Linked DNA regions of Methylobacillus flagellatus KT. The protein of the gene in region 3 interacts with the protein of the main gene of each other region in a pairwise test. Links are inferred from orthologs where the notes say so. Each region holds a gene or a part of one and is shown on either strand. Other genes may lie near its edges.

Region 1 (3,068 bases), 610 kb from region 3 along the record:
TGCTGGTTGATGTTCTGGCCCACCACCTGGTGCTTGCTACCCGATAGACGGATCAGGCCGGACGAATCGACAAAATAGACATCGCGCCTGAAGCGATCCTGATAGTGGCTAATCAGTTTCTGCACCGAATCCACGGTCAGGCCGACGCCAACGGCACCCAGGTATTGGTTGTCGTAATCCAGCACACGGTAGTTGATAAAGATGGTCAAGGCGTCGGCATGCGCCATATCCCGATCCACATTGATCTCATAAGGGACCTGCATATCGCGTACCCGGTAGTACCAGGCATCGCGCTCCTCATTGGGTCGCACCTGTTTCAGCACGCCTTTGCCATAGTAATAGTTGCTCGTGCGCCCCGACACCAGGAAACTGATGAATGCACCATACTGGTCCTGCACCTCCTGCAAGTAACGGCTGATTTTGTCGATATTTTGCTCGCCGTCGAGCATCCAGTCCCGCAGGAAGGTGTCGGATGCCATCTTGGACGATACGAAAATCGGCCGGATGAGGTCCTTCTGGATTTCGGAATAGATGTTGTCGGAGCTGAGGGGCAGCGTGCTGTCGACGATCGCATTGTGGATGGACATTCGCGATACTTGGTAGCTCACTACCGAGGTGGCGATGAAACCGCTTGCCAGGATGGCAATGATAAGGAAAATCAGCTTATGTCTGCTCATGGGAGCCGGCCCGGACTGCAGTTCATTGTGCACCGGTCAGCGCGGCAGGTGGTGAAGCCGGTTGGCCAGGCATCTGGTCTATTACCTGGTAGAAGACTTCGTCCTGCTTGATCATGCCCAGCTCGCTGCGCGCACGCTCCTCGATAGCGGCATTGCCCTGCTTGAGGTCACGCACTTCAGCATCCAGGGTATCGTTGCGCAGCTTCAATTCGGCATTGACGGCCTTCTGCGCAACGATTTTCTGGTTCAGGTCCCACACCCTCAGCCAGCTGCCCTTACCCAGCCACAGCGGATACTGCAGCAAGGCGATCAGGGCGACGAAGATGAGGGTGAGCAGTCTCACTTCAGATTATAAAACGCTTCTTTGCCTGCGTAGCTGGTGGCATCACCAAGCTCTTCCTCGATACGCAGCAGTTGGTTGTACTTGGCGATACGCTCGGAACGCGACAAGGAGCCAGTCTTGATCTGCAAGGCATTGGTCGCAACCGAGATATCCGCAATCGTGGTGTCCTCGGTCTCGCCGGAGCGGTGCGAGATCACGGCGGTATAGCCGGCGCGCTTGGCAGTCTCGATGGTGGTGAAGGTCTCGGTCAGGGTACCGATCTGGTTGACCTTGATGAGCACGGAGTTACCCACGCCCTTCTGGATGCCTTCACGCAGTATCTTGGCATTGGTCACGAACAGATCATCACCCACCAGCTGTACTTTCTTGCCGATGCGGTCGGTCAGCAACTTCCAGCCGTCCCAGTCATGCTCGGACATACCGTCCTCAATGCTGACAATGGGATACTTGTCGACCCAGGTCGCCAGGTAGTCGGCAAACTGTGCTGAAGTCAGCTGCAGGCCTTCGGATTCCAGGTGGTAGAGGCCGTCCTTGTAGAACTCGGAGCTGGCGCAATCCAGGCCCAGCAGGATGTCGCGACCCGGCTCATAGCCGGCTGCGGTGATCGCCTGCAGGATGTACTGGATCGCGGCTTCGTTGGATGGCAGGTCCGGCGCAAAACCGCCTTCATCACCCACGGTAGTCGCCAGGCCTTCGCTGTGCAGGATTTTCTTCAGGGCGTGGAACACTTCAGCGCCTGCGCGCAGGGCTTCGCGGAATGTCGGCAGGCCAGCAGGGATGATCATGAACTCCTGCATATCCACACTGTTTTCAGCATGCGCGCCGCCGTTGATGATATTCATCATCGGTGTAGGCAATTGCATGAAGCCGGAACCACCGAGGTAGCGGTAGAGCGGCAGGCCGGACTCTTCAGCGGCGGCACGGGCGCAGGCCATGGAAACCGCGAGGATCGCATTCGCACCCAGGCGGCTCTTGTTCTCGGTGCCGTCGAGGTCGATCAGGGTCTGGTCGATGAAGCTCTGTTCTTCAACGTCGAGGCCGATGATGGCTTCAGTGATTTCGGTATTGACGTTCTCGACTGCCTGCAACACGCCCTTGCCGAGGTAGCGCGCAGCGTCGCCGTCGCGCAGTTCGACCGCTTCCTTGGTGCCGGTGGAGGCACCGGAAGGCACGGCCGCACGGCCGATCACGCCGGACTCGAGCAGGACATCAACCTCGACAGTGGGGTTACCGCGGGAATCAATGATCTCGCGGGCAATAATATCAACAATGGCACTCATGCTTTATTTCCTCAATGTAGATTTGGATTTTTGTTCCGGCTTACACCGTATGTTCGATGAAGCCGGCTTTTTTCACCACGCGGTCGAGGTCGACCAACACTTCCAGCAATGCCTTCATCTTGGACAAAGGCCAGGCGTTCGGGCCGTCGGACAAGGCCTGGGCAGGATCGGGATGGGTTTCCATGAACACCCCAGCCACGCCGCTGGCAACCGCGGCGCGCGCCAACACAGGCACGAACTCGCGCTGGCCGCCGCTCTTGTCCCCCTGGCCACCAGGCTGCTGGACTGAATGCGTGGCATCGAACACCACCGGGCAATTCGTCTCGCGCATGATGGCGAGTCCACGCATGTCAGAGATTAAAGTATTGTAGCCAAAAGAAGCGCCACGCTCGCACACCATGATGGTATCCGCGCCGCCGTTGGCTTCTTTCGCTTTCTGCACTACCTGCTTCATGTCGCCGGGCGCCAGGAACTGGCCCTTCTTGATATTCACCGGCTTGCCGGACTGGGCGCAGGCGGTGATGAAGTCAGTCTGGCGGCACAGAAAGGCTGGTGTCTGCAATACATCCACGACTGCCGCTACATGTGGCACCTGTGCTTCAGTATGCACGTCGGTGAGAATGGGCACGCCGACCTGTCGGCGCACTTCGTCTAGGATCTTCAACCCCTCGTCCATGCCGAAACCACGGAAAGTCTTGTTGGAACTGCGGTTGGCCTTGTCGTAAGAGGATTTGTAGATGAAGTTGATACCCAGCGCTGTCGTGATTT
Region 2 (2,943 bases), 160 kb from region 3 along the record:
AGGATGCAGAAAAATAACAGAAAAAAACTGCTCAGCAATAGCGCGCCTGAATTTCTTAATGTTTACCGACCTCGGCTCGTGCTGCTGCAACACAATGTCATATCCTCATAATATTTATTATTTTGAGTTGAATATAAAAAAGGAAAACGTGCTGCACATGGCGCAGGCGGTCAGCACAGAGCAGGTGGTGTTCTACGACTAGGGCATAGGGAACGGATATCACTTACATCGAATTCGTCGGCGTCTGGGATAAGGTAGGATCGCTTGGCATTCCCATCCCCTGAGGCACGCTAGGCGAGTGCCAACTCCTATTCCACGATACCGAGCCCAGCAAGATCATCCTTCATGCCCGCCATACCGTGTCGATCCGATAATCGCAACAATCCTGGGCCGAATTGCGGGGCGAGAAACCGCCACTGGACTTGAAGAGCCATTGCGTTACCTGATGGATGTTTTCGGAAACGGCACAAAGAGGACTAATTTTTGAACCTCACCTCAAGAATGCCATCCAAGCTGATGCACATGACCAGCAACACCATGAGCGCAAAGGCATCCACCTGGTCCGAGAAGAGCATGCCTCAACACTCCCGGGCCAGTTCACACATCGGTCAGGCAACGCTGGTAAGCCATACAGACAGTTATCGTAGTAAGAGTCAGACCCTTGCGCGGCTACTCGATGAAGCATTCGCAACTGGCGCAGGATAGCTGTGGTCTGCATTCCATACGCCAACCGCTTGCCACGCCCGATCATGCCTTGCGCCCAGCACAAGCGGCTAACAAAACTCAGCTTGGCGACCTAGCCAGCCAGCCGTCACGGGCAGGAAGGCAATGCAACCTGGCAGGCGAGCTTTGTCAGCCGCTGTACATAATAAATAAAGGAGCAGCAGTGGCATTAACTCAACGTGACTTCAAGAAAAACAACGGCCATGCGGTTGCCATCTTCGGCGAGGTGCTCGCCGATGTCTTCCCCGATGGCAGCGTGCTGGGCGGCGCCCCGTTCAATGTCGCCCGCCACTTGCAGGCATTTGGCCTGCATCCTGTGATGATCACCCGCGTCGGCCAGGACGACCTCGGGCGCGAACTGCTGGAGGAAATGCAGCGCCTGGGCATGGATACCAGCGGCGTGCAGATCGACCCCGTTCATCCAACCGGACAGGTGAAGGTTCACCTATCCCCCAGCGGGCATCAATTCGAGATTTTGCCTGCGCAGGCCTATGACTATATTCATGCCGGCGTGACGCACATGGTCACCATGGCCACCAAGCCCGACCTGGTGTATTTCGGCACGTTGGCCCAGCGCAACATGGAATCGCGCCTGGCCCTGGATAATTTTCTCAACTATGGCACCAGCCCCCGCTTTCTCGATATCAACCTGCGCGACCCGTGGTATGACAAGCACACAGTGCGCCGCTCCCTGTTGCGCGCCGATCTCGTCAAGCTCAACGATGAGGAGCTCGCCATCCTGGTCAAGATGTTGCGGTTGCCAGGACGCTCGCCACAGGAACATGCCGCCGCACTGATCAAGCGCTTCAACCTCGATTTGCTGCTGGTAACAGAAGGCGACAAGGGGAGCTGGCTGATGAATGCAGCAGGGCAGGTGGAAGCCGTGGAGGGCGCAGAGCCGCCCCAAACCTTTGTCGACACGGTAGGTGCTGGTGACGCTTTCGCTTCGGCCTTCATCCTCGGCATCCTCAAGGGCTGGCCTGCCGATGTGACCCTGGCGCGCGCCAACCAGTTTGCTGCCGCGCTGTGCAGCGTACGCGGAGCCGCGCCGTCTTCTCTGGCGTTCTATGTGCCATACAAGCAGGAGTGGCAACTATGAGCACACCTGACGAACGCCCTATCTATATCATGATGATCAGCATGCATGGGCTGATCCGTGCCGAGAACCTGGAGCTGGGCCGCGATGCCGATACCGGCGGGCAGATTACTTACGTCGTCGAGCTTGCCCGCGCGCTGGGCAAGCATCCGATGGTGGAGAAGGTCGACCTGATCACGCGCCGCATCGAAGACGAGAACGTGTCGAAGGATTACAGTGTTCCCGAGGAGCAGCTGGAACAGAATGCCCGCATCATCCGCCTGCCCTGCGGCCCCAGGCGCTACCTGCGCAAGGAATCCCTGTGGCCGCACCTCGACCAGATGGTGGATCAGTGCCTGCATTTCCTGCGCAGCCAGGGCGGCCGGCTGCCCGACCTGCTGCACACCCACTATGCTGACGCCGGCTATGTCGGGAGACAGTTGTCCCTGCTGCTCGGCATTCCGCAGGTGCACACAGGGCACTCCCTCGGCCATCCCAAGCGCCAACGCCTGCTTGCGGCTGGCCGCAAGGCATCCAGCATCGAGCGCCAGTTCAATTTCGAACGCCGGATTGCCGCAGAAGAATCCATTCTCGAACACGCATCCATGATCGTCACCAGCACGCAGCAGGAGATTGACGAGCAGTACAGCATGTACCGGCATTTCGACTACCAGCGTTTCCGCGTCATTCCTCCCGGTACCGACACCACGCGCTTTTCCCCCCCTGGCCGCCGCAAGATATCTTCGGAGCTGCAGGCGCAGATCGACCGTTTTTTCTCCAACCCCGACAAGCCACTGATTCTGACCATTTGCCGCCCTGAGGTACGCAAGAACCTCAAGGGCCTGATTGCAGCCTTCGGCGAAAGCACAGAGCTGCAGCAGCAAGCCAACCTGCTGATCGTGGCAGGCGCGCGCGATGACATCCGCCAGCTGGAGGAGTCGCAGCAGCAAGTTATGCTGGAACTGCTGCTGGATATTGACCGCTACGACCTCTGGGGCAAGGTTGCTATCCCCAAGCATGTCTCGCAGGACAACATCCCCGAGCTATACCGCCTGGCAGCGCGCCGCCGCGGGGTTTTCGTCAATGCCGCCCTCACCGAGCCATTCGGCCTCACGCTGATCGAGGCTGCCGCCAGCGGCCTGCCC
Region 3 (3,085 bases):
AGCGCGCTCCACCATCCCCAGGCCCACAATGGGCAATTGGCTGGCAGTTGAGGTGATGACGATGTCGAATTCCGCGAGGCGATCGGGTAGATCGGCCAGCAGCATGCTGGTGCCACCAATGCTGGCAGCCAGCTCTTGGCCGCGTTCCAGCGTACGGTTGGCGACAGTCAGTGATAAGGGTCGGTGTGCTGCGAAATGCTCGGCACAGAGTTCAATCATTTCGCCTGCGCCAATGAACAGCACATGCTGGTTGTTCAGGGCGCCGAAGATACGCTGTGCCAGGCGGGTGCTGGCCGCCGCCAGCGAGACCGAGTTGGCGCCGATATTGGTATTGGTACGCACTTCCTTGGCGACGGAGAAGGTGCGCTGGAATAGTTTATGCAACAGTGTGCCCAAGGTACCGGCATTTTCCGCAATGCGGACTGCCTGCTTCATCTGGCCCAGTATCTGGGCCTCTCCCAGTACCATGGAATCGAGTCCGGAAGCCACGCGGAAAGCATGTTTGACGGCATTTTCCTGGGGCAGGGTGTACATGTAAGGAGCAATGGCTTGCGGCTTAAGTCTGTGATAGTTCGCCAGCCACTCCAGGGCCTTTTGCGGGTCATCGGTATTGCAGTAGAGTTCGGTGCGGTTGCAGGTCGACAGGATGGCGGCCTCGCGAATGCCGTGAGAGTTCAAGTCGCGCAGGGCGCCACTGAGATGCTCGTTCTGGAAAGCGACGTTCTCACGTATTGAAACTGGTGCGGTCGTGTGATTAACGCCGACTGTAAATAAGTGCATCCTGCAATTTTCCTGTATCGCGGCAACTTGAGCAACAATTTCAAGTAATTAAGCTAACTGTATTGCATGCCCGGCAGGCCGCTATCATACTCTCATTTGGTAGCGTTGAACCAAGCCATTGGTTGTTGGACCCAAGTATTTGGCTATCATCCCCCGCCGCTTATGGGAATAGCATGATCTTGGGCCGCGTATAAACCTGATTCCAGTATGGGTTTTGCAATAAGCGTTGCTGAGGCCGGGTGCGTTGACACATTTTCAGTTAAAATAACCATTTTTTACGCTATATAACCTCGACATCATGGCTAAACCATTCAGAATTGCCCCTAGTATCCTTTCCGCCAACTTTGCCAAGCTGGGCCAGGAAATTACCGATGTGATCACTTCCGGCGCGGATATTGTCCACTTTGACGTGATGGACAACCATTATGTTCCCAATCTGACCATTGGTCCGTTGGTTTGTGAGGCTATCCGCCCCGTCACGGATGCCATTATTGATGTGCATTTGATGGTGAAACCCGTTGACCGCATCATTCCTGACTTTGCCAAGGCTGGTGCCAATATCATTACTTTTCATCCGGAAGCTTCCGATCATATCGATCGCAGTTTGTCACTGATTCGTGACAACGGCTGTAAGTCAGGCTTGGTGTTCAATCCTGCGACGCCGCTGTCCTACCTGGACTACGTCATGGACAAGATCGACATGGTATTGCTGATGTCCGTGAACCCAGGCTTCGGTGGCCAGAAGTTCATTCCCGGCACGCTGGACAAGTTGCGTGAGGCGCGTGCCCGTATCGATGCCTACACGGAGAAGACCGGCCGCGAAATCTGGCTGGAAATCGACGGTGGTGTGAATCCATCCAACATCGCTGAAATCGCCCGTGCTGGCGCCGACACTTTTGTGGCAGGCTCTGCCGTGTTTGGCGCAGGAAAGGATACCGATCCCAACCGTTATGACACTGTCATCGGCGCATTGCGTGCTGAGTTGGCCAAAGTATAGGCAGCCTGCGCATGAACGCCCGAATCCTGAATTATCGCAGCAGCTGGCGATGGTGGCGCTGAAGTAGCCGCCTTGGCCCATGCTGATGCATGGGTGCCACCCCAATTGGAAATCATCAGGATTCGGGAGTCTTTATGCTGCAAACCATCAGTCAACACGAATTTGATGCCCTGGCCAGCCAGGGCTATAACCGCATTCCTCTGGTCGTCGAGACATTTGCCGATCTCGATACCCCGCTCTCGCTCTACCTGAAGCTGGCTAACCAGCCTTATTCCTACCTGCTCGAATCGGTGCAGGGCGGGGAGCGCTTTGGTCGTTATTCCATCATAGGTCTGCCTGCCCGCGTCCGTATAGAGGTGCAAGGCCAGACGGTCAGGGTGCTCGACGGCGATCAGGTGCTGGAACAGACGAATCATGTAAATCCGCTGGACTTCATCCAGGCCTACCAGGCCAGGTTTCGCATTCCACCGTATCAGGGCTTGCCACGCTTCACCGGAGGCTTGGCCGGTTATTTCGGCTATGACACCATTCGCTATATCGAGCGCCGGTTGGCGGGTAATGCCAAACAGGATGCGCTCGGCGTGCCTGATGTTCTGCTCATGGTGTCGGAAGAAATTGCCGTGGTGGACAATCTCTCAGGCAAGCTGTATTTCATCGTGTATGCCGATCCGGCAAGTGGAAATGCCTATACCCAGGGCATCCAGCGCCTGAACGCATTGGTACAACGCCTGCGCCAGCCGGTGGATATTCCGTATGCCGTCGCCATGCCGGTCACCGAGGCGCAGTCGGAGTTTGGTGAGGAGAGCTTCAAGGAAGCAGTGGCCAAGTCCAAGCAGTACATCTTCGATGGTGACATCATGCAGGTGGTGCTGTCGCAACGCATGGCCAAGCCTTTCACAGCGCCGCCGTTGTCGCTCTACCGTGCCTTGCGCAGCCTCAACCCCTCGCCCTACATGTTTTATTACGACATGGGGGACCATCATGTCGTTGGTGCTTCCCCGGAAATTCTCGTGCGCCTGGAGGATGAGACGGTAACCTCACGGCCGATTGCTGGCACGCGGCCCCGCGGCAAGACCCGAGAGGAAGATATCGCCTTGGCGGAAGAGCTGCTGGCCGACCCCAAGGAAATTGCCGAGCACGTGCAGTTGATGGACCTGGGGCGCAACGATGTCGGCCGTGTTGCGCAGGTAGGCAGTGTGGCGGTGACGGAGAAGATGGTGATCGAGCGTTATTCGCACGTCATGCATATCGTCTCTAATGTCGAAGGCAGGCTCAAGTCCGGTTTGCACGCGATCGATGTGCTCAAGG

Evidence for each region.
Region 1: the proteins of rpe (region 3) and eno interact in binary tests that used the Escherichia coli proteins (3 or more experiments, as listed by UniProt). The link is inferred for Methylobacillus flagellatus KT from one-to-one orthologs.
Region 2: the proteins of rpe (region 3) and MFLA_RS13290 interact in binary tests that used the Escherichia coli proteins (3 or more experiments, as listed by UniProt). The link is inferred for Methylobacillus flagellatus KT from one-to-one orthologs.

Annotation. Positions count from the first base shown.
Region 1 is NC_007947.1:2,044,878-2,047,945, forward strand. Bases 159-3,068 are described here. They hold eno (phosphopyruvate hydratase), read right to left. Parts: upstream 2,301-3,068; coding sequence 1,017-2,300; downstream 159-1,016. Other genes in these bases: MFLA_RS09745 (sensor domain-containing diguanylate cyclase), read right to left, coding at 159-677; ftsB (cell division protein FtsB), read right to left, coding at 700-1,020; kdsA (3-deoxy-8-phosphooctulonate synthase), read right to left, coding at 2,341-3,068. Also shown: more of MFLA_RS09745, read right to left, coding at 1-158. UniProt on the Escherichia coli protein: Catalyzes the reversible conversion of 2-phosphoglycerate (2-PG) into phosphoenolpyruvate (PEP). It is essential for the degradation of carbohydrates via glycolysis.
Region 2 is NC_007947.1:2,811,209-2,814,151, forward strand. The notes cover bases 70-2,854. They hold MFLA_RS13290 (carbohydrate kinase family protein), read left to right. Parts: upstream 70-886; coding sequence 887-1,822; downstream 1,823-2,854. Other genes in these bases: MFLA_RS15020 (hypothetical protein), read right to left, coding at 309-434; MFLA_RS13295 (HAD-IIB family hydrolase), read left to right, coding at 1,819-2,854. Also shown: MFLA_RS13285 (type I restriction endonuclease subunit R), read left to right, coding at 1-17; more of MFLA_RS13295, read left to right, coding at 2,855-2,943. UniProt on the Escherichia coli protein: Catalyzes the ATP-dependent phosphorylation of fructoselysine to fructoselysine 6-phosphate. Functions in a fructoselysine degradation pathway that allows E.coli to grow on fructoselysine or psicoselysine.
Region 3 is NC_007947.1:2,650,363-2,653,447, reverse strand. What follows is about bases 1-2,927. They hold rpe (ribulose-phosphate 3-epimerase), read left to right. Parts: upstream 1-1,078; coding sequence 1,079-1,777; downstream 1,778-2,927. Other genes in these bases: trpE (anthranilate synthase component I), read left to right, coding at 1,912-2,927; hemA (glutamyl-tRNA reductase), read right to left, coding at 1-780. In the rest of the region: more of trpE, read left to right, coding at 2,928-3,085. UniProt on the Escherichia coli protein: Catalyzes the reversible epimerization of D-ribulose 5-phosphate to D-xylulose 5-phosphate.